DNA from 2 places in the Marinobacter sp. C2H3 genome. Region 1 is predicted to be linked to the other one. Evidence: predicted binding sites of a transcription regulator. Region 1 holds the regulator's gene; the other holds the start of a gene.
The links. Region 1 encodes LexA, which represses DNA repair genes until DNA is damaged. Its sites were predicted from a motif close to CTGTNTNNNNANACAG; they were not measured.
Positions count from the first base shown of each region.

Region 2: a site for LexA is predicted at 10,762-10,777, ahead of recA (recombinase RecA). Genes of this name have one in related genera too.

Region 1 covers NZ_JBBBNZ010000002.1:578,074-592,844, forward strand. Annotated here, with positions in the region: gene fliF (flagellar basal-body MS-ring/collar protein FliF) at 1-699, opposite strand, end outside; gene fliE (flagellar hook-basal body complex protein FliE) at 715-1,083, opposite strand; gene V3388_RS07740 (sigma-54-dependent transcriptional regulator) at 1,325-2,788, opposite strand; gene V3388_RS07745 (sensor histidine kinase) at 2,801-4,024, opposite strand; gene V3388_RS07750 (sigma-54 dependent transcriptional regulator) at 4,197-5,651, opposite strand; gene V3388_RS07755 (SOS cell division inhibitor) at 5,722-6,051, opposite strand; gene V3388_RS07760 (DUF1329 domain-containing protein) at 6,146-7,504, opposite strand; gene V3388_RS07765 (DUF6586 family protein) at 7,745-8,245, shown strand; gene V3388_RS07770 (hypothetical protein) at 8,344-8,604, shown strand; gene V3388_RS07775 (cell division inhibitor SulA) at 8,634-9,146, opposite strand; gene lexA (transcriptional repressor LexA) at 9,179-9,787, opposite strand; gene V3388_RS07785 (amidoligase family protein) at 9,988-11,004, shown strand; gene V3388_RS07790 (gamma-glutamyl-gamma-aminobutyrate hydrolase family protein) at 10,997-11,755, shown strand; gene V3388_RS07795 (SIMPL domain-containing protein) at 11,752-12,492, shown strand; gene V3388_RS07800 (translocation/assembly module TamB domain-containing protein) at 12,535-14,771, opposite strand, start outside.
Region 2 covers NZ_JBBBNZ010000004.1:48,294-63,064, reverse strand. Annotated here, with positions in the region: gene V3388_RS12945 (NADPH-dependent 2,4-dienoyl-CoA reductase) at 1-764, opposite strand, end outside; gene V3388_RS12940 (AraC family transcriptional regulator) at 896-1,963, shown strand; tRNA gene V3388_RS12935 (tRNA-Asp) at 2,030-2,106, opposite strand; gene V3388_RS12930 (AraC family transcriptional regulator) at 2,237-3,268, opposite strand; gene V3388_RS12925 (MaoC family dehydratase) at 3,451-4,338, shown strand; gene V3388_RS12920 (ATP-binding response regulator) at 4,376-5,956, opposite strand; gene fixJ (response regulator FixJ) at 6,006-6,626, opposite strand; gene V3388_RS12910 (Lon protease family protein) at 6,666-9,074, opposite strand; gene V3388_RS12905 (flavodoxin family protein) at 9,222-9,683, opposite strand; gene recA (recombinase RecA) at 9,691-10,740, opposite strand; gene V3388_RS12895 (CinA family protein) at 10,850-11,353, opposite strand; gene mutS (DNA mismatch repair protein MutS) at 11,455-14,094, shown strand; gene fdxA (ferredoxin FdxA) at 14,270-14,593, shown strand; gene V3388_RS12880 (LysE family translocator) at 14,612-14,771, opposite strand, start outside.

The DNA.
Region 1 (14,771 bases):
GCCGTTCTGATCCACAACGGTGACGCCGTCCTTGTTCATCATCGGGACGCTGCCGGCCACCAGGTTCACGACGGCGGCAATCTGCTCGTCTCCCAGACGCCGGCCGGCAAACACATCGAGAAACACGGACGCAGACGGCGCTCGGGCGTCCCGGATGAATACCGAACGTTCCGGAATGGCCAGGTGCACCCGGGCGCTGCGAACACCGCGCATTGCACCGATGGTGCGGGCCAGTTCGCCTTCCAGGCTGCGACGGTAGCTGATGGTTTCCATGAACTGGGAGGTGCCCAGGCCCTGCTCCTGGTCCAACAGCTCGTAGCCCAGGGCCTTCTGGTCCGTAACCCCTTCCGCCGCCAGCTTCAGCCGGGCCTCGTAAACCTGATCCGAGGGCACCAGCAGCGCGCTGGTTCGGGGGTCCATTTTGTAGTCGATACCAGCCTTATCGAGAATCGTGGTGACGTCCTGCGGGTTGTAGGACGACAGGTCACCCACCACCGGCTGATAGTTGGGTTCCTGGGCCCAGAGCACCACCGCAACGCCCAGGGCGACGCTGGCCGCGAGGCCCACCATGAGGCCCACCTGGCGCAGCAGGTGCAGGCGACCAAACCCCGCAAGCAGCGCGCTACGGCTTTCCGGCGCCTCGTTGTCGAGGGCTGCGGGGGCATTGGTCTGGTTGGCTTCCGCCGGTACGCTGGCCATGTCGTGGCTCCGTTATCAGATCGGCATGTTCATGATGTCTTCGTACGCCTTGACCACCCGGTTGCGAACCTGGGTCAGGGCTTCGAAGGAAACCGAGGATTTCTGCGAGGCAATCATCACCCGGGTGATGTCCACGCTTGGATCGCCCATTTCATAGGCGGTCCGCAGCTCACTGGCGTTGTTCTGGAGATCGTTGACGTGGTTCACGGCGCGCCCGAGGAGATCACCAAAACTCGGCGTTTCCTGGGTTTCCTGGGCCTGCCGGGGGCGGTCGATCCGTCCCGGGGCCATGCTGTCCTGCTCAATGCGCTGATTCTGCACCATCTGGGACCGCAGGTTGCGGATTTCGGACAACACGCTGTTGATGTCGGCTCGCTGTACCATGATCTCTCCTCGCCCTGTCTTGCCGGCGCCCTGTCGCGCTCCGGGCCGTCTGGGTGAGCAAAAGCAAAACTCAGGCCAGGCTGATTTTTACCAAAGATTTCATGTGATTAATGAAGAGCTCATGGGCGACACGCGCAGGCGCAACGGTTTTTTGACAAGGGCAACGGTTCAACACTTCAAACGGCGGGCATAAAAAAAGGCACCCTATGGGTGCCTTGAAAAGGAGTAGAATCGAAATGCCTCACGCCATCGCGAGTTCGGCGTCAAGATCGATCCCGGCGTCGCGCATCTGAGCCAGCTTGTATCGAAGGGTCCGAGGGCTGATGCCCAGCTGTTCAGCCGCGCGATTGCGACGTCCGCGCTCTCTCTTCAACGTCTGGATAATAATACGGAACTCCTGCTGTTTCAGATCATCACCCAGAGAAGCGGCCAGCGCCTGGACTTCTTCCGGGGTCTCTGGCACCAGGAAATCCGCCTCCCCGGCTTCCGATACGGCGGCATCCAATGGCACCGACGGTGCTGGCGGCGCCATGGACGGCAGGCCCGCTGGCGCGACCACCGGCTCCCGTCCGGAAATGCCCAGCTCCAGGCACAGGTCGCCGGCGTGAATCACGTTACCCTGGTGCAGCACCAGAGCCCGCTGAATCGCGTTATCCAGTTCCCGGACGTTGCCCGGCCAACGATGAGTGGTCAGGGCCTGGCGGGCATCCGGCGCAAACGTAATGCCCGCCAGCTTCATTTTCTGGCAGTGCTTGCGCAGCAGGAACTGCGCCAGAGGCAGGACGTCCAGGGGTCGCTCGCGGAGGGGCTGCCAGTGCATCGGGAACACCGTGAGTCGATAGTACAGGTCCTCCCGGAACTTGCCTTCCCGGACGTAATCCGCCAGGTCCCGGTTGGTGGTGGCCACCACCCGGACGTCCAGGGAAATGGTCTTGCGACCACCGACCCGCTCGACTTCGCGCTCCTGCAACACCCTTAGCAGTTTTGATTGCAGGCCCAACTCCATTTCGGAAATCTCGTCCAGCAGCAATGTGCCGCCGTTGGCTTGCTCAAACTTGCCGGGGGCGGAGGCCACGGCGCCGGTGAACGCGCCCTTCTCGTGGCCAAACAGGATGGCTTCGAGCATATTCTCGGGAATCGCCGCACAGTTGATGGCCACAAAAGGCTGGCCGGCGCGGGGCGACTGCTGGTGTATGTAACGGGCCAGCACCTCTTTGCCGGTGCCGCTCTCTCCGGAGATCATCACCGTGGAATCGGACTGGGCGACTTTGCTGGCCAATTGAAACAGGCGCTTGCTGATCGGGTCTTCCGCCACCGGCTGATCGCCGGATTTGGGCTTGCTGCCCCCCACTACCCGGGAAACCGCGTCCACCAGAACCTGGGGCTCAAACGGTTTGACCAGATAATCGATGGCCCCGGCCTGCATGGCCGACACGGCATGGCTGATCTGGCCGTAGGCGGTGATCAGCATCATCGGGAGCCCCGGGTAACTGCGCTGCACCTCGTCAAGTAGCTCATGCCCGGACATACCGGGCATGTTAACGTCGCTGACCACCAAGTCCACGGGCGCTTCCGCCAGCCGCGCCAGCGCCTGCGCCCCGTTCTCCGCTTCGCGAACGCGAAAGCGCGCCAGCTCCAGCGTCGTCACCAGCGCCTCGCGAAGATCGTGGTCGTCTTCAACTATCAGAATCTGGGCCTTCGCCATGGATGCCTCCGATCAGCTCTGTCGGTTCAACAGGGGCAGGCGCAGCGTGGCCACGGCCCCGCCTTCCTGCCCCGCTGCAATGGAAAACTGCCCCTGATGGGCCTTGGTCACCGCCTGCACCACCGCCAGGCCAAGCCCCGTGCCGTGGGACTTCGTGGTGTAGAAGGCTTCCATCAGGCGGGCGGCGTCTGCCTGGGCAAAGCCAGGGCCGTTATCACGAACCTGCACCTGCAGCTCGCCGGCCTGGCCGGCAACGGCAACCGACACATTGGTGGCGCCGGCCTCCAGACTGTTGTTGATGAGATTCATGAAGGCGCCCACCAGCGCCTCCCGGTTGCACATCAGAGTGGCCCCCGCCGATAGCTGGCTCTCCAGACTGACGGACACCCCCGTCGCCAGACGCAGGCCTTCAACCGCGGCACGCAGTGCGGTTACCAGAGCCTCGGCGGGCAGGGCTTCGGCCAGACGGGTCTCGCCCCGGGCAAAGATCAGCATGTCCCGAACCTGCTGCTCCAGATGCGTCAGCCGGGACATCAGGCGGGCTGCACAGCGCTGGCGCATTTCCTCGTCCAGGGTCGGCTCACTGAGGTGGCCACCGTAGAGAATGGCGGCCGACAGCGGCGTGCGGATCTGGTGGGCCAGGGAGGCCACCATGCGACCCATCTCGGACAACCGTTGGGCATGGGCAAGCTGGGACTGAAGCTGGCGGGTCTCGGTGAGATCGGTCAGCAGAATCAGCTGTCCAGGCTGGTTTTCCATGGTGCGGATCTCAATGGACACCCGGCGTCCGTCTTTCAGGGATACCTCGTGGCCATCGTCCCGCCGGGGCGCAAAGCAGCGGTGGATGACGTCCACCCAGCGTTCACCCTCGAGTGGCTCACCCAACAGCAAGACCGCCGCCGGATTGCTCTGGCTGACCACACCCTGGCTGTCCAGCACCACCACCCCGGCGGGCAGCGCCGTGAGCAGTGTGGACAGGCGATCCGCCAGCCGCTCCTTTTCCTCAAGCTCCTGCTGACGTTGCTGGGATTCCAGGTTGAGTTTGCCGGACAGCTGGTTCACCCGGGATTCGAGGGTCCGGTAGGAGTCCGTTATCTGCTGGGACATCTGGTTGAACAGACGGAGGGCGGAATCCACGGCTTCATCGTCGTGCTCCGGAAACAGCGCGGTCACCTTGTGATTCGCGTCGGCCGCGGCATTTGCCTTGGCGGCCAGAACGTATTGTGGCTGACTCATCCCTCACTCTCCTGACGCCCCGGGACTCCGGGTGGTTGGGTCATTCGTGTGGATGAGCTAAAGCGAGGTTTATGCCAAGTCCCGTTTTTGTATGTATTTCAATACATAACGGGAACCAGCCGCGGACAGGTGACGGAATTCCGTCGGACGGGATCGGGCGCCCGGGGCGCCCTCAGGACTCCTCGGTCTCTTCCCGGAGACCGTACTTGCGCACTTTTTCCACCAGGGTGGTGCGCCGGATACGCAGCTTCTCAGCGGCCCTGGCCACGACGCCGCCGGCTTCATCGAGGGCCTGCTGGATAAGTTGACGCTCCAGATTGGCCAGGTAATCCTTCAGGTCAAGGCCATTGACCGGCAGCAGCGCCGGCGCGTCCAGGCCCACCAGCCCGGGCACCATGGAGGGCATGCCGGAATCCTCAACCGAGCGGTTCTCGTCCAGATCGTCCACGTAACGGAACTTCTTCGGCAACTCCTGCACGCCAATCACGCCATAGGGGTGCATGATCGCCAGACGCTCCACCAGGTTCGCAAGCTCCCGAACATTGCCAGGCCAGTCGTGACGGCACAGGCTCATGATGGCTGCGGAGTTCAGGCGCAGGGAGCCCCGCTTTTCCTTTTCCATGCGGGCAATGAGCTCGTTGATCAGGAGCGGGATGTCCTCCACCCGCTCCCGCAACGCCGGCATCTCTATGGGAAAGACGTTCAGGCGGTAGTACAGGTCTTCCCGGAAATTGCCCGATTCAATCATCGTTTCCAGGTTCTTGTGGGTCGCCGCGATGATCCGGACATCGGCGGTCTGTGTCCGGTTGCTGCCCACCCGCTCGAAGGTTCGCTCCTGCAGCACCCGAAGGATCTTCACCTGCATGTTCAGGGGCATATCCCCGATTTCATCCAGGAACAGGGTGCCGCCTTCGGCCATTTCGAAACGCCCCACCCGGGCTGTAATCGCGCCGGTAAAGGCGCCCTTTTCGTGGCCGAACAGCTCGCTCTCCAGCAGCTCGGCGGGAATGGCGCCACAGTTGACGGGCACAAAGGGCTTGTCCCGGCGGGTGGAATGGTAGTGCAGGTTACGGGCAACCACTTCCTTGCCGGTGCCGGACTCGCCGGTAATCAGCACACTGACGTCTTTGTCCGCCACCTGCTCCATTAGCTGGCGCACCTGCTGGACCTTGCGGCTGGTGCCCACCAGGCTGCGAAACAGCTGAACGCCGCGCTGTTGGGCTCGTCCCCGGGAGCGGTCAAACTGGTCCCGGTAGACCTGCGCGCGATAGAGGGAGTCAATAAACTTGGTGTAGTTGAGGGGCCAGTGCAGCCGGGCAATGACCCGGCGGCCGTGTTCTTCGGAGAGCCCGGCCAGCGACGGATCACCCACCAGCAGCACCGGAATACCGTCGCTGACGCCACACACTTGCGCCACCATGGCTTCGGCGCCGTCCTCTTCCCCATTCACGATAGCCACCGACAGCGTGGCGGCGTGCCCGGCGTCCTGTCCGGCGGCCTCCAGCAGCGACAACGCGTCGTCGCCGGCGACCACCTCTTCCTCACCGAGGAATTCGAGGATAGTCAACATGTCCCGGCGCCTGGCCTCATCCTGGCTCAACACCAGCACTTTGTTATTTTGAGACATTCTCGCGAATCTCTTGGGGAATTTGTGCGGTATTTAAGACGCTTGATCGCCGCGAGTCAATTTTATGACGCTACCGCGGCCGGTTCGACGAAATATCGTGGTAAGCCCGGGCAGCACTGCGATTGCGGTTCACGCCTTTCAGCGCCTGCTCGGCCTCCGCCCGGGCATCGGTGGCCTGTTCACTGGCCATGCCCACAAACCGCTGCAACTGTTCGAGGCGCTCGCGCACGACGGTAGCGTCCAGGTCGCCGGCGGCAAGGGCCGTCATGACGCCAGCGACCCGGGGCTGTACCTGGGCGTTCAACCGGGAGAGCGCGCTCCAGTCCTGTTCCACCAGAGCCTGATCAAGCTGCGCCAGCAGGGAATCAAGCTGGTCAAGGGGTGTCGTTTGCGGGGTCATTGCGGGCCTCCATCAACGTGCCTGGGGACATGATGGCAGGGGCTGGGCGGTGCGACAAGCGCGGACCACCCTGCCCCACAGCGAACGGCATGACCTATCGACGGGCCGCCCGGCGCGCAGCCGCCGCGGTGAATTCGTTGCGGCGGAATCCGGGGTTGAAATCGTAAGCCGGATAACCGTTGTCCAGACCATCGACGTAGTAGCGTCGGGCCTTCAGATCGTAGGTGGCCTCCAGGGTCGTCCAGAACACCGGCTCACCGTAGTAGGTGATGTTGTGGGCCTCAGACACCCGCCAGAGGTGGCCTTCGCTGTCGTAGGCTTCCGACGCCAGGATCTGCCAGCTGTCTTCATCCAGGTAGAACACCCGGCGGTGGTAGACGTGGCTGATGCCCGTCCGCAGCGTGGCTTCCACCACCCAGACCCGGTGCAGCTCGTATCGGGTCAGCGCCGGATTGAGGTGTCCGGGGCGCAGGATGTCCGCCGGCGTTACGCCCGCGTCATGCAGCTTGTAGGCATTGTATGGCACGTAGAGTTCACGCTTGCCCAGGAGCGTCCAGTCGTACTGGTTGGGCGCGCCGTTGTACATGTCCTTCTGATCGACCGTGCGCAGGGACGATGCGTTCGGCAGATCGGTCTCGTAAGCCAGGTTCGGCGACCGGCGCAAGCGGCGGGAGCCGGCGTCATACCGCCACGCCAAGCGGGGCGAACGAATCTGATCAAGGGTTTCATGCACCAGGGTGATGGTGCCGGCCAGATTGGACGGCGCCACAGTGTTGGTTTTCAGATAGAAGATCTTGTTGTCGATGTCCGCAAGGCGGGCGCCGGTCTTGCTGTAGGCGAAGAAATACTCGTAGTCGTTGACCACCGGATTGAAACTGCCATCCACCTGGGGCGTGGCCGACGCGCTGCGAAACGCCACTTCCTGGCCGCGGTACCTCAGGATATGGTTCCAGATCACCTCAAGGCCGTTTTTCGGAATCGGGAACGGGCTGGTCATAATGGTGTTGCGCACGCCGTTGCCGTTTTCCAACAGCTCGGCCTGAGTGGCGTTCTCCACCGATTTCTCATACACCGCCGGGGGGAAGGCGGCGGTACGGCGCGTCTGGTATACCGGCATCACGAAGTCCGGGCCGTAGGCCTCGAGCATGGCCGACTGGCCGTCCGTGAGGTGCGCCTTGTAGAGTGCTTGGTTGTCTTGGGTAATCACGAACAGTGGCTGATCCTTTGGGAACGGGTTCACCTCCACCTGCCCGGGTTGCCAGCCCGACGGTGGCTCACTCAGCCCGCCGTCCCAGGCCGGGATGCTGCCCGAGGCGTTACCCGCGCGCTCGGCGCCCACCGGCGTGAGGTCTTTCCCCAGCCGCGCCGCCTGTTCAGCGCTGACTTTTGCAAAAGCCGGAGCGGACGTGACGAGCCCTACCAGAATGGCGATGGCCAAGAACCGGATTCCCATGTGCGTTACCTCGCATTAGTTGATCGGCTGAGGCTTTTTGCCAGATTCAAACGCTTGTTTCAATCGATTGTTTGTATCTTTTTTTGACAAGCCCGGAGCGCCAGATCCGGAGGGGCAGAAATTAACGGAGGAATCGGTTATACTGAGCCGTTACGTGAACGGACATTGGTGAGCGCCGGGGCCATCCGCGCTGACCGGCCTTATCCTCTTGGCCTAACCCCTTGGAGTGTTGAGCCCATCATGAGCGATTCCTGGCATTCGTTGCTGTCGCAAAAGCTGGCCCTGGCACGGGCGCTGCTGATCCGCAGCAGCCAAGCCACCAGCCAGGTTGACGCGGATGCATCGGGGGCATTGGCAGGGGAAGCCTGCCGGCAAGGGGCAATCGAACTGATACTCAGGGCCCGACGGCTGCTACTGACCATGATTGCGCGCCTGTACCAGCAACGGCACGCCGAACCCGTCAGCCTGGATGAAATCAGGACGCTGACCGGAGATGGCAATCCGGACGTAGAACAGCTCGTAGAACTGGCCCGAACGCCAGGCAGCTGGTGGCATCACCTCGACCAGCTTGAACACGGCCAAAGCCACCCACCGGCCGCCCGAAAAACCGTGTCAGCGGATAACATCATTGCCGTTGCCCGGGAGACGGGCCCGGACCGTTCAGAGGCGGCACTGTTGGAGACACTCAAGGCGCTGAAAGCGTTCGCGGACGAGCTGAGTGAACGTCACGGTGAGTGGTGAGGCCGGTATCCGACACTTGCCACGCACGTCGAACCCGGCGTGGATGTGGGAACCGGCAAGAACGTATGTGAAATTTTCCCAGCACACAGGTTTACTGAATGTCACCCTCGTTTTATGAAATCGTACAACTGAGCAACGGCGACTACGCGCTCCGTCGGATTGATGACGACAGCGCTCCCCTGGTGAAAATCTCGTTTTCCGAAGAAGCCCGGGAAATGATGGAGGACCGGGACATCCAGGTCGCCAAGGCCATGATTGCCGCCGGCATCGAAGCCGTTGGCAATGTGACCCACGATATTGATTGGGAAGACGACGATCTCGACAGCTGGGACGCCGAACCGACCTACACCCTGCACTGAGTCAGCGCCGGCGGGGCGTCCGACGGCCGTTATCGCTGGCGAAGCACGACACCGTGGCTACGCCCTTCGGCGGAAGCCGCTTGAAGCGCTTTCAGCGTGGCCCGGCCCGGCCGATCGGTCCACAGCACCACGGCGTGGCAAGTTCCGGCCCTGAGCGCCCGCTCAGCCAGCTCTGTCGCCGGATGCTCGGCAGTTGATCGCAGAATCAGCAGCTCACCCGCCACAATCCCGTGCATCTTCTGCCATTTGCTGACCAGAGCCGCCGGTGGATCAATCCAGGCCAACCAGCGTTTCTCCTGATTTAGCTGGGTCAACATGGGCAACAGCAGCTGGAAGTTCTCTACCTGTCCGGCCGGGAGAATAATCTCCGTGACATTGCCCACTGCCTCATCGGCCCGCGCCGACTCCGTGCGCAGCACCGCCCGACGCCGGAGACTGCCTGGCTCCGCCGGGTGGGCCGAATGGGCCGGACTCGCTGGGAAACCCGCTGCCCTCACTTGAGGTTGGTACGCCAGATTCTGATTGAAGCTCAGCTGTTCCATATCTCACCCGCGTGCGTGCTGGATCGTTGACATCAGTGGAGTTCGGAGCGCCGGATAACGCCGACGCCCAACCCCTCAATGAACAGTTCCTGCTCCGACAGGTCCACTTCGATCGGGGCAAATTCCTCGTTCTCGGCAATCAGGTACACTTTCGTGCCCTCACGCCGGAAGCGTTTGACGGTGACCTCTTCGCCGACCCGTGCCACCACCACCTGACCGTTGTGAACGTCCTGGGTGCGATGCACCGCGAGCAGATCACCGTCGAGGATGCCGATGTCCTTCATGCTCATACCCCGAACCCGCAACAGATAGTCCGCGGACGGCGAGAAGAAATCCGCCTGAAGGGTGCAGTGGTCCTCAATGTGTTCCTGGGCGAGGATCGGGCTGCCAGCCGCCACCTGGCCGATGACCGGCAGACCAAGGTCGGGCTCCGCGTCCGGCAGGCGAATGCCCCGGCTGGCACCCGGCACCATCTCAATGGCGCCTTTGCGGGCCAGTGCCCGCAGGTGCTCTTCCGCCGCATTGGCGGACCGGAACCCCAGCTCGCTGGCGATTTCCGCCCGGGTCGGCGGATAACCGGTCTCGTCGATGTAACGCCGGATGATATCCAGCACCTGGGATTGCCTTGCGGTCAGTTTCATTCGCGTATCCTCGCCGTTGCGCTCGCAACCTGACTATTCAGCCGGCTCAACTTGCCTGTTTGTTTATACAGTATCTGGACTATATACAGTGTTTTATCCAGTGTAAAGGCAGCCCAACGATTTTGTCATTGAGCGGTCAGGCCGGCCGGAGACCGTCTGTGTTAAGGTGTGCGCTCAACGACCGCAAAGGAATCCTGACGATGGGAAGCACCGAGACACTGGCCATGCCCGATGTGCGGCGGACCACCCCGGGGCAAGACCGCTCCGGAGATGAGCGCCGCGTGGGCGTTGAGATTGAGCTGTCCGGCCTCAGCTACGAGGCGCTGGTCAACAAGGTGTCATCCCTGCTTGACGCCCCGGCCCATGAGACCGCCCGATACGTGTCCGAAGTTGACACAGACCTGGGCCCGTTTGTGATTGAGCTGGACTCTGATCCGATAAAGGAACTGGACCTGGCCGACGAGCGTCTGCCCCGCTCCCTGCGAGACCTTGGCAGCCAGGCCATGGATGTCATTGACGCCGCCGCGGAGAAGATCGTACCGCTTGAGGTGGTCAGCCCGCCGGTACCCCTCTCGCGCCTGCACGAAATCGAGGCCCTGGTGGACGAGCTCCACCTGGCCGGCGCCCAGGGTAGCCGGGAGGCCATCTATTTCGCGTTTGGCCTGCAGCTGAACCCCGAATTGCCGGACCTGAAGCCGGAGACCCTGGTTCGCTACCTGCAGGCCTTTGCCGGCCTGTACGATTGGCTCCGCCACCGGCACCAGTTGGACATCAGCCGCAAGTTCACCACCTACATCGAGCCCTGGGACAACGAGTACGTCGACCTGCTCATGGCCGACGATTACGCGCCGGACCAGGAGACCCTCATGCGGGACTATCTCCGGTTCAACCCCACCCGCAACCGCGCGCTTGATCTGTTGCCACTGTTTGCCCATCTGGACAGGCCGCTGCTGGAAACCTACGTTGAGGACCCGCGCATCAAGACCCGACCCACCCTGCACTACCGGCTGCCGGATTGCGACATTGGCAATCCCGACTGGCACTTTTCCACGGTCTGGAACGACTGGGTAATGCTCGAGCAGATCGCCAATCGGGCCGAACACCTGGCGGAACTGCGGGAAGCCTACCGGGGCAGCCGCGCGTTCAGCTTTCACAACCTGACCCACCGGTGGCGCGAAGAAGTGCAGAGCTGGCTGGATGCCCGTGGCTATGTCTGAACCCGGTTTCAACCCCCATGGGGTCACGATTGGCGTGAGCGTTCCCCGGCGTCGATCGATTGCCCACCGGCTGATTGGACTGGCACTGCGTCTGCAGGGGGCGCGCGTCCGTTACCTGCGGCCGGGGCCGGGTCGTAGCGTCGACGGGTTGGATGGCCTGGTCCTGGCCGGCGGTACCCACGTGCACCCGGCACGCTACGGGCAGCAGCCCACCGTCAAGGCAAACTATGACCTGTCCCGGGACACCACCGACCAGCAACTGCTGGAGGCCGCCAGCAGCCAGTGCCTGCCGGTACTGGGGATTTGCCGGGGCGCCCAGTTTGTTAACGTCTTCCGCGGTGGCAGCCTGTGCCAGAACGTCACACCGCTTCGGGTAAACACGCGCCACAGGCCCTTGCTGTTGCCACTGCAGACCGTCCGCGTGGTCACCGACAGCCGGCTGGGAAGGATTCTGGATGCCCCCGTCATTGGGGCCAACCGCATTCACAGCCAGGCCATCAAGCGACTCGGCGGCGCCCTGCGGGTGGTGGCCGTCGACAACGACTGCTTCGTTCAGGCCTTCGAGGGCACCGGTCCGCAGTGGCTCGTGGGCGTGCAGTGGCACCCAGAATACCTGTTGTATCATCCCGGCCACCGCCGACTGTTCCGAGTCTTTGTCCAGGCCGCCCGTGCCTTTCGGGCCGGTGAGCGGCCACCTGCACCCATAACCGGTGAGCTTCATCACCGACGCGCCCAAGGAGACCAGCCATGATCCGCATGCCCCGTGTTTCTGCCCCCCACCCCCGGATGAACAACCGCCGGCCCTCGAAGGCCGGCCCGCTGCTTGCCGGCCTGATGCTGGCGATTGCTCTGGTGCCCGCCGTGGCCAGCGCCGGTGAGCTCAGCCTGACCGGCCAGGGCGCGGTTCGCTATCAGCCCGACAGCGCCACGCTGTCCTTCAGCGCGACGGCGGAAAACCCGGACGCCGCCACGGCCTCAGAGCAGGTTCGCAAACAGATGTCGGCGTGGCGCAAGAAAACCGCTCAATGGCGGGACCAGCTTGAGGATTACACCGACGCCAGCCTAAGCCTGTACACTCGGCCCGTGCCTTCCCGGGACGGATCCAGCAGCGACCACCAGGTGGCGGTTGCCTCCCAGACCGTCAGCTTTACCCTGCACGATCTCAAGCTGCTGAACCCGCTGCTGGAGCAGGCCCAGGCCCTGGGCCTGGAATACCAGCTCAATCCCCGTCAGTTTTTCCACTCTAACCAGGAAGCCCTGGAACAGCAGGCCCTGGGGAAGGCCATCGACAACGCCCGGGCGCAGTGCGCGTTTGTGGCCTCGAAACTGGGCCAGTCCTGTGGTGCGGTGAAGAGCATGACGGTTAACGGCGGCTATCGCCCGGTTCCGGTCATGATGGCGGAGGCCCGCATGACCAAGGACGCGGTCAGCAGCGTCGGGCCCCAGGACATCGAGGCGTCCGTCAGTGTGACGTTCGAACTGGACTGAGGCCAGGGTACGTTTCCCATGGTGGCCTGGCGCCACCATGGCTCAGAAGTCCCGGGTGTAGAATATGTCGAGGGACGCGGCCAACCCGCTGGCGGCCTCAAGGTAGAAATATTTTCCCAAATCGTAGCGCAGCGCCACCGTGGTGATGGGCTCGAAGATACCAACGCCGTAACGCACGCTCAGATCCTGGGTCAGGTAGCCGCTGGCCACCACGGACGTTGCATCACCACTGCCCTCGGTTTCCAGCGCCAGATTACGGATACCCAACTCGTTGCCCACCTTGCCGGTCAGTTTGCTGGCCTGGGTTAGCCCCAGCGACAGGGCCGCCCGGTCCATGGCTCCGCGGTCACCCTGGCTTTGGGGCGGGCGCCCAAGAATCAGGTAACTCAGGGCGTCGGACTGCGGCATGTCGGGATTGGAGAAGACCTCCGTCTGGGGCGACTGCACCGGCCCGCTCAGGCGCAGGCCCGCCGTCACACTGTCGACCTGACGGATGGCTTCCACGTCCAGGTAGGGCTGCGTCAGATTGCCGACGAACAGCAGCCGGGCCTTGCGCAGTTCAAGCTCCTGCCCATAGGCTTCGTAGCGTCCGTCCACCAGTTGCAGGGTGCCCCGGGTATCCAGATCGTTACCGATGCGCAGGTTGCCCTCCAGGTTGCCGGTCAGCCCAAAGGCAGAAAAGGTCACCTCGTCGTCGCCCACCCGGACGGTCACGTCCATATTCAGCGCACGGATGGCGGGCTCCGGTTTGTCCGCACCGACCACCACTTCGTCATCGGATACTTGCACGGCCTGTTCCGGCAGCGACTGGATTTCCACCTCGCCCCGGGGCACATCGACCTGCCCGATGACAGACAGCTCACCCTGCTCGAAGCGAATGGTGAGATCCGGTGCGACTTCCACCCGGGCGTAGGGCTCGACGGTTACGGGAATCCGGCGGCCTTTGATGGCAATGTCCGCGCTGGGGCCGCCAGAACCACCCCAGCCGACGGTGCCGTTGACCGAGGTATCGCTTCGGGCGTTACTGCGAATGCGCCCGTCCAGCGTCGCCGACTGGCCCTCAAGGGCCACCTCAAGATCGATCTGCTCCATTGGGACCGGCAGCGTCGGGTCCATCAGGCGGCCGTCCGAGAGCACCAATTGCCCGGTGACGGCTGGCTTGAGCAGGGGCCCGCTCAACGTGCCGTGGCCGTTGATGTCGCCGCCCACCTCCTGCAGCCCGGTGAACACGCCGGCGAGCGCGAGATCCAGGTGTTTGAGATCAAACTCGCCGTCAACGGGATAGGATGGACGGGACGGATCAATGGTCATGGCCAGCGACAGGTCGCCCACTCCCTTGCCAGCGACATTAACCTTCACCCGCGCACGGTCTGGATCAAGGTTCAGGTGGGTGGTCAGCGTCTGGTAGTCGAGGGGTTTCCAGTCGCCGTCCACCAGAACCTCAAAACGCCCCTGGCCCGCATCGAGATCAACGGTGCCCGTCGGGCCCTGATCCGTGAGCGTGAATCCGATCTGGCCGTTCAGCGTCGCCTGCCACCGGAGCGTATCCGGCAACAGGGGCGCCAGGGCCTGGGTCGGAAAACCGGTAATTCGGTAGGCGATGTCCGGGTTGGGCCAGAGCTGCTGATCGTCCGCGCACACGGTGCTCTGCTGCCAGCGCCAGCAGTGCTGGCCGAAGGTAACCCCCTTATCCGCCCGCCAGCTCAGCGCGGCCGGCGCTTCCAGCTGCCAGCGCTGATCCTGCTCCGGCACGTCGATGCGGCCGTTTTCCAGCGCCCCCTGCCAGCCCTTGCCGTCGTTGACGAATCCGCCGGCGAACGCCAGGCGGATTCGATCTTCCGGCTGCTGGATGTCCAGGGTCAGCCGGTGTTTGCCGAGGGTGCCGTCCAGCCCGGCGTCAATCGAATCCGCGCGCTGCCCGGCGGCCTCCAGCCCGGTCACCGCGAGCGACGACGACAGGGACCGATCCGCGGAAAGCGTTGCGTTCAGGCGTACCGTTTCGGCGCTGACCTGGTCCTGCCAGGCCACGCCATCGGCGGTCAGGCTCAGCTTGCCCGTCGGCGCGGCGGCCGTTCCGGAGACGGTAGCCTGGCCCTCAATGCGCCCCTTCAGGCCAGGCAAGATTTGCTCGGGCGTGGGCAACGCCAGTGAGAACCGCCCGTCCAGCCGCTCGCCCCAGGTGCCCTTGCCCCGAATCCGGTTGTCGCCAACGTCCACTGCCAGGTCGCTGAGCTGCCAGGCACCACTTCGGGTGTCCAGCGCCCCACTGGCCCGGGTGG
Region 2 (14,771 bases), on a different contig from region 1:
GTGTTGATGATGGTGGCGCCGGCCTTTTCGATTTCCTTGGCCAGGTGCACGACTTCATCCCAGGTGCTGCCGTCTTCCACCAGGTCCAGCATGGACAGCCGGTAGATAATGATAAAGTTCTCACCCACCCGTTCCCGCACACGGCGGACGATTTCCAGTGGCAGGCGGATCCGGTTCTCGTAGCTGCCCCCCCACCGGTCGTCCCGGTGGTTCGTGCGGCTGACAATAAACTGGTTAATAAAGTACCCCTCGGACCCCATGATCTCGACGCCATCGTAACCGGCGCGCTGGGCCAGGGCCGCACACTGGGCGTAGTCGTCGATCTGCTTCTGGATACCGTCTTCGTCCAGCGCCTTCGGGCGGAACGGATTGATCGGCGCCTGGATCGCGGATGGCGCCACCAGCGCCGGGGAATAGGCGTAGCGCCCCGCGTGGAGGATCTGCATGCAGATCGTGCCGCCGGCCTCGTGCACCGCTTCGGTGATCACCTTATGTTGGTCCGATTCCTCTTCCGTGGTCATCTTGGCCGCATGCTGGGCCACCGCGCCTTCCATGTTCGGGCCGATGCCGCCGGTGACGATCAGCCCGGCGCCACCCCGGGCGCGCTCCGCGTAGAACACCGCCAGACGCTCGAAACCATGCTTGGCTTCTTCGAGCCCCGTGTGCATGGAGCCCATCAGGGTGCGGTTGCGAAGCTTGGTGAAGCCCAGGTCCAGCGGCTCCAGCAGGTGCGGGTACTTGCTCACGCCCGGTGTGGTGGTCATGTCCGTCTCCTCATCATTGGGTATGGCGCAGGGCCTCAGTGCTGTTCATCAAATTACCCGGCGCTGCTTGCACGCACAATATCCAAAGACCACAATATTGTATCTTTAAACAACACCGAGCATCTGACCCCATGGCCGAGAGCCTCAACCCCACTCAGCCCGCCCCACAGCCACGCGCACGCCAGAGACCCTCCCTGGGTGATATCAGTACGCTGTACGTCGCCGTCCTGCTTCGCGCCGCCGCTGCCGAAGGGGCAAATGCGGATGCACTGGCAACGCAGTTTCGCGTCGACGAGCGCGCCCTGGTGTCGCCGGAAGCCCGCATCAGCATTCCCCGCTTCATGCGCCTTGGGCACGCCGCCATTGCCGAGACGGGTAATCCGGCGCTGGGGCTCCGCAGCGGCGCCCTGACCCGACCGGTCGACGCCGGCATCGCCGGGCTGGCGGCTGAGACCGCGGCCACAGCCGGTCAGGCCCTCTCAACCCTGATCCGTTTTAGCCTGCTCACCAGCCAGAACAGCCGGGGCCTGCCCTCGGTAAACCCCGGACAACGGGTCGCCCGCTTTTATTCCATCCAGCCGTATAACGAGTACAACCGCTTCGTCGTCGACTCGGTGCTGGCGGGATGGACCCAGATGCTCAGAACCGTGACCGGCCGCTTCGACGTGCTCGAGCGAGTGACCATGGAATACTCGTCTATTGGGCTGGATGAGGTGTTTGAACGCTGGTTTCGGTGCCCGGTCGAGTTCGGCAGCCCGGAAAACACGCTGGTGATCCGGGAGAGCATCTGGCAGCACCCCTGCCAAATGGCCCAGCCGGCGATGCATGAGCACCTGGTTCGGTGGTGTGAACAAGCGCTGGAGCGGCTTCAGAAAGGATGGCGTACCTCAGACCGCGTCCGGCACCTGATCACGCCCATGCTCCGCGGCCAGACCCCGACTCTGGAGACCATCGCCTCGCGCCTGGGAACGACGCCGTGGACCCTGCAAAGGCACCTGAACGAAGAGGGCACGTGCTTCCGGGACCTGCTCGACGACACCCGGCGCAGCCTGGCGGCTGACTACCTCAGTGAAACGGGAAGTTCCCTGTCCGAGATCGCCTGGCTGCTTGGATTCGCCAACCCGCCCGCGTTTCACAAGGCATTCCAGCGTTGGTACGGGATGAGCCCGGGGGAGTTTCGAAAACAGCCAATAAGCTAGCCGATGATACAAACGATCACGGCAGGACAAACGCATTTGGAAAGACAAAAACATCAGGAAGGAAAGTGGCGGAGCGGACGGGACTCGAACCCGCGACCCCCGGCGTGACAGGCCGGTATTCTAACCAACTGAACTACCGCTCCGCGCGGGTTGTCACAGCTTGCCGGATGCGAGACGCCTGAGGCGCTGACCTGGCTCGGTGACAACGAGGGCGCATTATAAAGACGGCCCCGAGCATGTCAACGGATTTTCAGAAAAATCCGGAAAATGTTGTCACATGGCGTCGACCATGGCGTCCTTGCCCTGGGCCGTGCGGCGGTATTCGATCGGCGTCATGTTGGACCAGCGCTTGAACGCCCGGTAAAACGTGCTGGGCTCGGAGAAGCCGGTCAGATAGACGATCTCATCAATGGATTCATCGGTGGTCGCCAGCAGTTGCCGGGCCAGGCGGTAGCGGAAATCCGCCAGCACCTGATTAAAACTCGTTTCAGCTTCGGTCAGCCGGGTGCGCAGGGTGCGCGGCTTAATGCCCAACCGCTCGGCTACGGCATCCAGGGTCACCTCCCCGCTGTCGAGCAACTCGGCAATGATGCGCTCCACCTGGCCGACGATGTCCTTTTTCTCCAGGCGGGCGACCTGCTCGCTGGCAAATCGCTCATGGAGGTCCAGCAGTTCCGGCTCGGCGTGGGGCGATGGGAACTCCAGCAACTTGGCCGGAAAATACAGGCGATTCTCGTCGGCACCAAACACCACCTCGCAGCCGAGTACCTCTGCCACGTGGTCCTGCCCCGATTCCCGGACGTGCTCGAATTCCACGCGGGACGGGTAGAACTGGCCATCGGTGATCGACCGGAAAAACGTGATCAGCCCCTGCACAAAGCACTCGTTGAAGTGGCGCAGCCGGCGCACGTCCTCCGACGCGGTATCCAGGATCATGCAGGCGTTGTCGTCTTCGATGAAAAAGTCGGTATTGGCCGCATCGCTGAGAAGTCGCTGGTACGCCTGGGCCCGAAAAAGCCCCTCCCCGAACGTGGGGCTGCTGAGGAACAGGTATTCCAGCACCTGACCTTTGTAGGCCGGCAACAACTGACCCAGGTGCAAACCAATGTCGGGATCCCCGGACACGTCCTCCAGCGCCTGCCAGAAGTACACCTGTGCGTTGTGGGGTGTGCGCAACTGATCGGTATAAACGTAGCTCTCGTCTACACCCAGGCGACTGAACACCGTATCGGTGTCGACGCCCTTTTTTTTCATTGCCTCGTAGATCAGGCGCAACATCACGCCCGCGTCACGTAGTTCCTGCATAAGATCCCGCTTTTTTCTAGTTATGGGTACAACCGTGAACCACTTTGACCCGACCGACTGCACGCTGGGCGCGGCAGGCCAATGCCGGCGATGGCCGGGTCTGCAAGACTCGGGCGGCATTGACAAAGGCACCACCCGCCTCGAACGTTTAGAGCATATCAGGCCACAAGGAGACCTGCACCATGCCGAAGCCGTTGATCTACCACACCACGCCTCCGGCTCTGTTGCCCCTGTTTGCCCGGGCCCTGTTTTCCCGCGGTTCTGCTGCCCACGACGCAACCCGCACGCCGGACATCCCGCCCCTGGAGGCAAAACTCATTGGCGCGGACACCGGAGGGGCCAGTCTCGCCCGCTACCGGGAGGTCTGCGGCTTTGCCTGCCATCGGCATATCCCGGCCACGTGGCCCCACATCCTTGCGTTTCCTCTGCACCTGACGCTGCTGACGGACAAGGCGTTCCCCCTGCCCCTGCTGGGCCTGGTGCACCTGCGCAACCGGATTACCCAGCACCGGGCGATCGGCGACGGCGAACCATTGGATATCCGGGTGCGTTTGGGGGCCGCTCAGCCCACGGACCGTGGCATCGAGTTTGATCTGCTGACCGAAGCAACGGCGGCCGGCCGCGTGGTGTGGGAGGAAACGAGCACAAACCTGTTCCGGCAGCCGGGAAACACGAACCCAGCGGACCGGAAAACACCGCCCCCGGCGCTGGTATCGATGGCGAATCGGTTACCCCTGGCTGCGCCGGAGGCCATTGGCCGCCGCTACGCCGCCGTCGCAGGCGACCGCAACCCGATTCATCTGCACCCGCTGAGCGCGAAGGCGTTTGGTTTTCCCCGGGCGATCGCCCATGGTATGTGGAGCCAGGCGCGGATTCTGGCGCTGCTGGAAGCGCAGGCGGGATGGCAGGGGCCGGCATTCACCGTGGACGCCCAGTTCAAGAAGCCGCTGTTCCTGCCCGGCCAGGCGGAATTACAGTGGGAGGCGGATCAGGACGGCTGGGACTATCAACTGCTCAACGCCAGCGGTGACGCGCCCCATCTGACCGGCCGCATCCGCTGGCGCACGTAACCTGCCGGCGGATGCGTTAGCCAACTGCTGCCGTGGGCTACTGAGGGTCGCTGGCGCCGCAGGGCGTGCCACTGGCCCCGGCCACGGCCACGGGCAGGGTAAACCAGAACAGGGCACCGCCATCGTCCGGTCGCTCGAATCCGATGTCGCCACCCTGGGCCTGAATCAGGGAACGGCACGTGGCCAGGCCAATGCCCATACCTTCATCCTTGGTGGTAAAAAACGGGTGGAACAGCTTGTCTTCGGCGCCCTCAGGCAGGCCAACGCCGTGGTCCCGGACCTCCACGCGAACACAGCTGTCGCCTGCGAGCCTGGCGCTCACCTGCACCGGCGCCGGAGCCTCCACTGAGCGGGTCGCTTCCAGGGCGTTGCGGATCAGGTTGAGGGCTACCTGCTGGACCTGAATCGGGTCCGCCAGCACATCCGGAGTGCCCTCGGGCACCTCGACATCGATGCCGCCCTCGTTGTTGCGCATGTCCACTTCCGCAAACTGGCGGGTGTCCTCCAGCAAGGCCGGCACGGACAGCACTTCCTTGCCGGTGGCCGGCTTTTTCATGAACCGGCGAATCCGGCGAATGATCTCGCTGGCCCGGTGGGACTGCGCCTCAATCTTGTCCAGCGTCTCCTGCAACAGCGGCAGATCCGGCGTTTCCTTGGCCATCATGCGTTTGGCCACGCGGGCGTAGTTGGTGATGGCGGTCAGTGGCTGGTTCACCTCATGGGCAAAGCCGGCGGCCATTTCGCCCATGGTGGTCAACCGGGAGGTGTGGGCCAGTTGGTCCCGCTGCTCCTGAACCAGTGCCTGGGCGTCCGCCAGGGCCTGTTCGTTGGCCAGTTCCGCGGTAATGTCCCGGAACACCACCACAGCGCCGTGCAGTTCGTCGTTATCCTGCTTTGGCGTCGCCCGATACTCCGCGGGGAACCGGCTGCCATCCACCCGGCGCAAGCTGATGTCCCTCTGGCTCTCGGGCACGCCCTGCGCGCAGGTGGCTCGCACCGGCAGGCTTTCCCGGCAGTCGCCAGCGGTGGCGAAATGCAGATCAAAGAAGTTCTTTCCCACCAGTTCGTCGGCGGGCGCACCCATGATGCGTGCGGCGGCAGGATTGGCGAATTCGATCACGCCGTGTTCGTCCAGCCCGTAGATGCCCTCACTGATGGCGTTGAGGATGCGGGTCTGGTCGCTCTGCAGTTCGCGGTTGCGGGCCTGCAGCTCCCTTTCCAGGCGGATCATGCGGGCGTGGGTGCGCACCCGGGCAATCACTTCCTGGGACTGGAACGGCTTGGAGATGTAATCCGCGCCACCGAGGCTGAAGCCCCGCACCTTGGCCTGCAGATCGTCCAGGGCGGACAGGAAAATCACCGCGCAGTCCGCCGTCTGGGGATCGGCCTTGAGCCGCTGGCAGACTTGGTAGCCATCCATCTCCGGCATCATGATGTCGAGCAGGATCACTTCCGGCTGGTGACGATGGGCCAGGTCCAGCGCCTTCTCGCCTTCATTGGCGATCAGCAGCCGATAGCCTTTGTCCTTGAGGGTTTCGTAGAGAACCTTCAGGTTCTGCGGGTTGTCGTCAACCAGCAGAACCGTCAGGTCACAGTTCTCACTGACAGCTTCAGTCATGGGGTCGGACCGGTTAGAACGTGTCGCCATCATGCCGGTGCGTGGCGGGCTAGTCGATAAGGTCCTTTACGGACAAGACCATACGCACCAGGTGGGCCAGGGAGTGGGTGCCCATCTTGTGCATCACACGGGAGCGATGGATCTCCACGGTGCGCTGGCTGATTTCCAGCTCAATGGCGATCACCTTGTTGGCCTGGCCGGCAATCATGCGGTCCATGATCTCATGTTCCCGGGGCGTCAGGCTGCGGATGCGCCGGATAATTTCCTGCTTCTCATCCAGGGTCTTGCGCTGCTCCAGGTCCTGGGCCAGCGCCGCCTCGATTTTCTCGAGCAGGGCCTCCTCACGGTAGGGCTTCTGGATAAAATCCACGGCGCCCTCTTTCATGGCGTCCACCGCCATGGGCACGTCACCGTGACCGGTTACAAAAATGATCGGCAGAATGGAGTGCTTGTCGTTCAGCTTCTTCTGGAGCTCCATGCCGTCCATACCCGGCATTCGGATATCCAGCACAATGCAGCCGGCCATCTTGTCGGAGTAATCCCGCAGAAAGGCGTTGGCGTTCTCGTAGGTCTGGACCGGCTTGCCATCGGATTTCAGCAGCAGCTCCAGAGAGTCACGCACCGCCTCATCGTCTTCCACTACGTATACGGTCTGCTGGGTCTCTGTCATGAGTTGGATCTCTCCTGTCCGTTTTCTTGTGATCGCCGGTCAGTGAATCGACGGGTCCTTGTGCTCCAGGCGGGCCTGCTCCTGGCGCTCGTTTTCCCGCATTTTTTCAAGCCGCTGCTGGATAATGCCAAAAACCGACTGTTTGGGGTACCGCCCTTTATCATCGGCTTTGCCGGCCGGGCGCCCGAGCAGCAGCGTGATGGCCTCTTCCACATGGGTCACCGCATACACGGCAAAGCGGCCCTTGCGCACGGCCTCCACCACGTCGCTGTCCAGCATCAGGTTCTGCACGTTGGTGGCGGGAACAATCACCCCCTGGTCTCCGGTCAGCCCGCCCTTGAGCTGGCACGTGACAAAAAACCCTTCGACCTTCTCGTTAACGCCGCCTATCGGCTGCACTTCGCCAAACTGGTTGACCGACCCGGTGATCGCCAGTTCCTGTCGCACCGGCACGCCCGACAGTGACGATACCAGGGCCACCAGTTCCGCCAGCGAGGCGCTGTCGCCGTCCACTTCGCCGTAGTTCTGCTCGAAGGTCAGGCTCGCAGACAGGTGCATCGGGTCGTCTACCGCAAACCGGGACGACAGCCAGGAGGTCAGGATCATCACGCCCTTGGAGTGAATATTGCCGCCCAGCTTCACGTCCCGCTCGATATCCATCACGCCGCCGTCGCCGTAATAGCAGGTGGCCGTTACCCGATTGGACAGGCCAAACTCATAGCCGCCCGTGGACAATACGGACAGCGCGTTCACCTGGCCCACACACCGGCCAGTGGTGGACACCAGCGTGGTACCGTCGCGGATGGAATCGTAGAACTGGTCCCGGATGCGGCTGCTGCGGTAGCGGGCGCTTTCCAGGGCCCGTTCCACATGCACGTCGGAAATCATCTTCGCCTGGGCCTGGCGGGCCCAGTAATCGGACTCCCGCAGCAGGTTGGCGATGTCCGCGGCGTGCAGGGACAGCCGGTCCTGGTGCTCGGCCATCCGGGCGCTGTGCTCGATGACCCGGGCCACGGCCTTGTGGGTGCAGTGCAGCAGTTTCTTCTCATTGACCAGGCTGGCGATGAACTTGGCGTACAGCAGCTGGCTGTCGTCGGTGCGGTACATTTCGTTCTCGAAGTCCGCGGTCACCCTGAACAGCTCGGCGAACTCCGGATCGTATTCCTGCAGCAGCAGCCAGGTTTCCCGGTCGCCAAACAGCACGATTTTCACCTCCAACGGCACCGCCTCAGGTTCAATGGAGATGGTGCCTGAGAGCGTCATTTCCCTCTCCAGGGAGTTGATCTGGAGGGCCCGGGCCCGCAGCGCTCGCTTCAGGCCGTCCCAGACAAAGGGCTGTTCCAGCACCTTGATGGCGTCCATCAGCAGATAACCGCCGTTGGCCTTGTGCAGGCTGCCCGGGCGGATCAGGGAAAAGTCGGTGAACACGGTGCCTTTGTAGGTGACGTTCTCAACGTAGCCGAACAGGTTGTGGTAGGTGGGGTTGTCCTCCACGATCACCGGCACTTCGTTGGTTTTCTGATGGACCAGCAGGTTGATCAGGTAGCGACGGGGCATTTTCTTGTCGAGGGACGCGTAGGCAATGGCCGCCTGCTCCTCACCGTCGTCCAGGAAAATGTCCAGATTCTCCGCGAGGTCTGCACGCACCGCGTTGAGGTAGGCCACCACATCCGGCAGCCCGGCGTAACGCGCTACGAGCTCGTCGAACTGGTGGCCGATGATGCCCTCAAGGGTTTCCTGGTTGAGGGCCTGCTGCTTGTCCGCGTATTCCTGTTCCCAGTCCGCAATTTTGCGCAGCGCCTGGCGCAACTGCTTCTCGAGTTTATCGATCGCCTGCTCAAAGCGGTTCTTTTCGGTGTCCGACAGCGCCTCAAAGGTCTCGGCGGTGTGCGGCTCTTCGCCGTTCATGGCTACCAGCCGGTAGCCCCCCGGAGTGGTCACGGTCAGGCTCACTTTCTTCTTGCGGGCCTGGGAGGCCACCTTTTCCAGGGCGTCTTCCTGCTTCTTGCCGTATTCGTTCTTCAGTTGCTCTGCGCGCTCGACAAAGCTGTCGCTGTCGAAGGTCTGGGGAATCACCTTCACCAACCGGGTCATCAGCTTGTCCATATCCTGGCGCAGTTGGGCGCCCTGACCGGCCGGCAGCTTGAGCAGCGTTGGCGAGCGGGGGTCTTCGAAGTTGGCCACATAGCACCAGTCGTGGCTTTGCTGCTCGGTGTCCACGTGGTGCTCCAGATACCGGAGCATCATGGTGCGCTTGCCCAACCCGTTGCGGCCCACCGCGTACACGTTATAGCCGCCATGGGGCATCGCCAGCGCAAAACGCACCGCCTCCTGGGCACGATTCTGGCCAACAATCTCCGCCAGGGGCTCAAGTTGCCGGGTGGATTTGAACGGCAGATCCTTCAGAACGCAGGCTTTGTACAACTGATGCAGGGGCAATGGCTTCAAGGTGTCTTCCTGTTGCAACGGATAACGGCTTGATTGGAAAGTCTTTGGCCGCCCATTGTAGATTCTGGGGGCCGTTCTGTCGCCTGTTGGGATGGAATGGGTGCTTCACGACCGTCATCAGGCCAAGGGGGCAGACGCGGGCCGTTGTCAGATAACGCCGGCGTCCAGGCTGGCAGCCAGGGCCAGCCCGAGGTCCCGGCACTGGCGCTCGAAATCCGGTTGATAGTCGCCCCGGCAGACCAGAGGTGCCTGCACCTGGCGCCATCGGAGGCCAGTGGTGATGGTGTCGATAGCCCGGCAGGTGCCGGTGCCGTCGTGACCGGCCCGCACATAGTAGGCGAATGGCAGGCCTTGCGTGTGTTCCAGGCAGGGGTAATAGCAGCGGTCGAACACGTCCTTGACGAGCCCGGCCATGTATCCAAGGTTTTCGGTGGTGCCGAGGATGATTGCATCGCAGGCCAGAATGTCGTCCGGCTGCGTCTCGAGGGGCGCCCGAAGCACCACCTCAACAAACTCGATCTCGGGACCGCGGGCGCCGCTGACCACCGCGTCCCGCAACCGCCGCGTGTTTGGCGACGGCGCGTGGGCGATGATCAACAGGCGCTTCACAGCGGGCTCAGAGCAGCTCGCCGTTGGCTTCAGCCGGAGCTTCTGCGGCGGCCGCCTCTTTCTTGACCGGCTTGGGCATCAGCTTGTCCCGGACCTTGGCTTCGATTTCCTGGGCGATGTCGAGATTGTCCTCCAGGAACTTGCAGGCGTTGGCCTTGCCCTGGCCGATCTTGTCGCCGTTGTAGGCGTACCAGGCGCCGGACTTGTCCACGAAACCTTCCTTCACACCCATGTCCAGCACCTCGGCCATGTGGTAAATGCCCTTGCCGTACATGATCTGGAACTCCGCCTGCTTGAACGGCGGTGAGACCTTATTCTTGACCACTTTCACCCGGGTCTCGTTACCGACCACTTCGTCGCCGTCCTTGACCGCGCCGATACGGCGGATATCCAGGCGAACAGAGGCGTAGAACTTCAGCGCGTTACCACCGGTGGTGGTCTCCGGGCTGCCGAACATCACGCCGATCTTCATCCGGATCTGGTTGATGAATACCATCAGGCAGTTGGCGTGCTTGACGCTGCCAGTGAGCTTACGCAGGGCCTGGGACATCAGACGCGCCTGCAGACCCACGTGGCTGTCACCCATCTCGCCTTCGATTTCCGCCTTCGGCGTCAGCGCCGCGACGGAATCTACGATGATCACGTCCACCGCGTTGGAGCGCACCAGCATGTCGGCGATTTCCAGCGCCTGCTCACCGGTATCCGGCTGGGAGACCAGCAGCTCATCGACGTTCACGCCCAGCTTCTCGGCGTAAATCGGGTCAAGCGCATGCTCGGCGTCCACGAAGGCACAGGTCTTGCCCTGCTTCTGGGCCTCAGCAATCACCTGCAGGGTCAGCGTGGTTTTACCGGAGCTTTCCGGACCGTAGATTTCCACGATCCGGCCGTACGGCAGGCCGCCAATGCCCAGGGCCACGTCCAGGCCGAGGGAGCCGGTGGACACCGCCGGAATCGCTTCCCGTGGGTGGTCGCCCATTTTCATCACGGCGCCCTTGCCGAACTGACGTTCAATCTGACCGAGCGCAGCGCTCAACGCTTTCTTGCGATTGTCTTCCATTGGTGCACACCCCTCGAATGCCTGTATATTTGCACAGTATTAAAACACATGCGAACGGGCAGACCAACCCCCTTTATCAGCCCGCTTCCCAACCCGCACGGGAACCGCTTCACATCCGGTCGATGTAGTCCGCCAGACGCACCAGCGCGAACAACACCGACTGTCGCCGGACCGCCTCCCGGTCGCCATCAAACCGTCGCATGGTGGCCTCGGTGCGTTCCGGCGTTCCCCAGGCGAACCAGACAGTGCCAACCGGCTTTTCGGGGGTGCCGCCGCCGGGGCCGGCCACGCCGCTGGTAGCCACCGCCAGGTCCGCGCCCGCCAACCGTGCCGCACCGGCGACCATCTGGCGCACTACCGGTTCGCTCACCGCACCGTGGTTATCCAACGCCCTGGGCGCCACACCCAGCACCGTTTCTTTCGCCTGGTTGCTGTAGGTCACCAGACCGGCCAGGGTGTAGGCAGAGCAGCCGGCGCGGTCGGTCAGCACCTTGGCGACCCAGCCGCCGGTGCAACTCTCCGCGGTGGCAACGGTGAGCCCGGTTGCCTCCAGCTTCAGGCCCAGCTGTTCACCGGCCTCCTGTAACTGCTGGTCCGTTACAATGGTGGTCATCTGGCCGTTCTCCTCTGGTTGCTGACAGGCGCGTTTCATCCCTGCGGTTATTTTCTTACAATTCCCGCCTCACTCCAATGCAACACCAATCGGGCCCGTCCATGTCAGCAGCGCAAACCGACCAGTCCCCCAACGCTCTCTCCAGCCACACGCCCATGATGCAACAGTATCTCAAGATCAAGGGACAGCATCCGAACGAGCTGGTGTTCTACCGCATGGGGGACTTCTACGAGCTGTTTTTCGACGACGCCAAAAAGGCCGCGGAGCTGCTGGACATTACGTTGACCGCCCGGGGCCAGTCCGCCGGCAATCCGATTCCGATGGCGGGGGTGCCATACCATTCCGCCGAGGGCTATATTGCGCGCCTGGTCCGCGGGGGCCAATCCATCGCCATCTGCGAGCAGATCGGCGACCCGGCCACCAGCAAGGGGCCGGTGGAACGCAAGGTGATCCGCATTGTCACCCCCGGCACCCTCAGTGATGAAGCGTTCCTGGAGGAACGCCGGGACAACCTGCTGGTGGCACTTTACAACCGCAAGGAACGCTTTGGTCTGGCCTCCCTGGACATTTCCAGCGGCCGTTTTGCGGTCTCTGAGCTGGACAACCCGGAGGCGCTTCAGGGTGAATTGCAACGCCTGCGGCCGGCGGAAATTCTGGTCAGCGAAGAGTTCCCCTTCGGCGAGCTGCTGGAGGGCTACACCGGCGTACGCCGCCAGGGCCCCTGGCTGTTCGAAGCGGACAGCGCCCGGCGCACCCTCACGCAACAGCTGCAGGTGAAAGACCTCACCGGCTTCGGCTGCGAGGACCTGCACCTGGCGATATGCGCCGCCGGCTGCCTGCTCCAGTACGCCCGGGAAACCCAGCGCACCGCCCTGCCCCACATTCGCAAGCTGACCCGGGAGCGCCGGGACGACGCGGTGATCCTCGATGCCACCAGCCGCCGCAACCTGGAGATCGACACCAACCTGATGGGCGGCACCCAGTACACCCTGGCCTGGGTGATGGACCGCACCGCCACCGCCATGGGCGCCCGGGAACTGCGCCGCTGGCTGAACCGCCCGCTGCGGGACATCCATGTGGTGCAGCAGCGCCAGCAGGCGGTTGCCGCTCTGCTGGACGGCTTCCATTACGAGCCGGTGCACGAGCTGCTGCGGCAGGTGGGTGATATCGAGCGCATTCTGGCCCGCGTGGCCCTGCGCTCTGCCCGCCCCCGGGACCTGGCCCGCCTGCGGGACGCCTTTCAGACCCTGCCTGACCTGCAGGCGGCACTGGCGCCGGTGCAGTCCGGCCACATCGGCGAGCTGGCCGCCACCGTGGGCGAATACCCAGATCTCGCGGACCTGCTCAGCCGGGCCATCCTCGACAACCCGCCGGTGGTGATTCGCGACGGCGGCGTGATTCGCGAAGGCTTCGACGACGAACTCGATGAGCTCCGCAACATCAGTGAAAACGCCGGCCAGTACCTGCTGGATGTGGAGACCCGTGAGCGGGAGCGCACCGGTATCAGCACCCTGAAAGTCGGCTATAACCGGGTACACGGTTACTACATCGAGATCAGCCGCGCCCAATCGGACCAGGCGCCGGTGGACTACATTCGCCGGCAGACCCTCAAGAACGCCGAGCGTTTTATCACCCCGGAGCTGAAAACCTTCGAGGACAAGGCCCTGAGCGCCAAGAGCCGGGCCCTTGCCCGGGAAAAGGCGCTGTATGACGAGGTGTTGGAGACGGTTGCCGAGCAATTGCCGGCCCTGCAGGATGCCGCCCAGGCGCTGTCCGAGCTGGACGTGTTGAGCAACTTTGCCGAGCGGGCCACCAGCCTCCGCCTGGCACCGCCGACGTTCACCGACCGGCCCGGATTCGACATCGAGGAAGGGCGGCACCCGGTGGTGGAACAACTGCTGGAAGAGCCGTTCGTGCCCAACGACCTGCTGATGGACGAGCAGCGCCGCATGCTGGTGATCACCGGCCCGAACATGGGCGGCAAGTCCACCTACATGCGCCAGGTGGCGCTGATTGCCCTGCTCGCCTACACCGGCAGCTTTGTGCCTGCGAACCGGGCGACGCTCGGGCCGGTGGATCGCATCTTCACCCGCATGGGCTCCTCCGACGACATCGCCGGCGGCCGCTCCACCTTCATGGTGGAAATGACCGAAACCGCCAACATCCTGCACAACGCCACCGAGCACAGCCTGGTGCTGATGGACGAGGTCGGCCGGGGCACCAGTACCTTCGACGGCCTGTCCCTGGCCTGGGCCACCGCCGAACACCTGGCCCGGAACATCCGCTGCCACACGTTGTTTGCCACCCACTACTTCGAACTGACCCAGTTGGCGGACGATCTGGATCATGCGGTGAACGTGCACCTGACCGCCACCGAACACGACGACAGCATCGTGTTCCTGCACAACGTCCACGATGGCCCCGCCAGCCAGAGCTATGGCCTGCAAGTGGCCAAACTTGCCGGCGTTCCCCAGGACGTGATCCGCAACGCCCGCGCCCAGCTGGCGCATCTGGAGGGCAGCGCCAGCCCGGCGGCCGGCAAACCCGCGGCCACTGCCCCGGCCGCGCCGACGGTGCGGGAAACCCCGGCGGCAGGCGCGTTTCAGGGCGACATGTTCGCCAGCCTGGAACCGGGCCCGGTGGAAAAGGCCCTCGCGGACATGGACCCGGACGACCTCTCGCCACGGCAGGCCCTCGACGCGCTCTACCAGCTCAGAAAACTGCTTGAAGGGCGGGGCTGAGGATTCGGGGCGGAACGCTGTCAGGGACGCGGCAAAGGCGCCGCTGACACCGCACGGAAGCACCCTGTGACGGGCATATGGTTATAGCCGGCGCACGCTTGCTCACCCGCAGGCCGCTCCCTACAATATGCGCCTTACTGATGAGACTGACCACTGACACACCAGGGATCTGACTATGGCTTTTGTCGTTACCGATAACTGCATCAAGTGCAAATACACGGACTGCGTGGAAGTGTGCCCCGTGGACTGCTTCTACGAAGGCCCGAACTTCCTGGTCATTGACCCGGACGAGTGCATTGACTGCGCCCTGTGCGAGCCCGAGTGCCCGGCGGAAGCCATCTTCTCCGAGGACGAGCTGCCGGCCGAGCAGGTGCAGTTTGTCGAGCTGAACGCCGAGCTGGCGGGCAAGTGGCCGAACATCACCGAGAAGAAAGATCCCCTGCCGGACGCCGCCGAGTGGGACGGCAAAACCGACAAACTCAAGTATCTGGAGCGCTGAGCCCCGCCTCAGCCCCGGTTAACTGCTGGCGAGGCGGGCGCCGATCGCCACGAAGAACCCGCCCGTCAGCAGGTGCAGCGCACGCTTCAGCCGTGCGCTCGCCCCCAGCCCCCGGAACCGCACCACCACCCACGCCAGTCCGCACTGCCAGACCATCGCCAGTCCGAAATGTATTGCC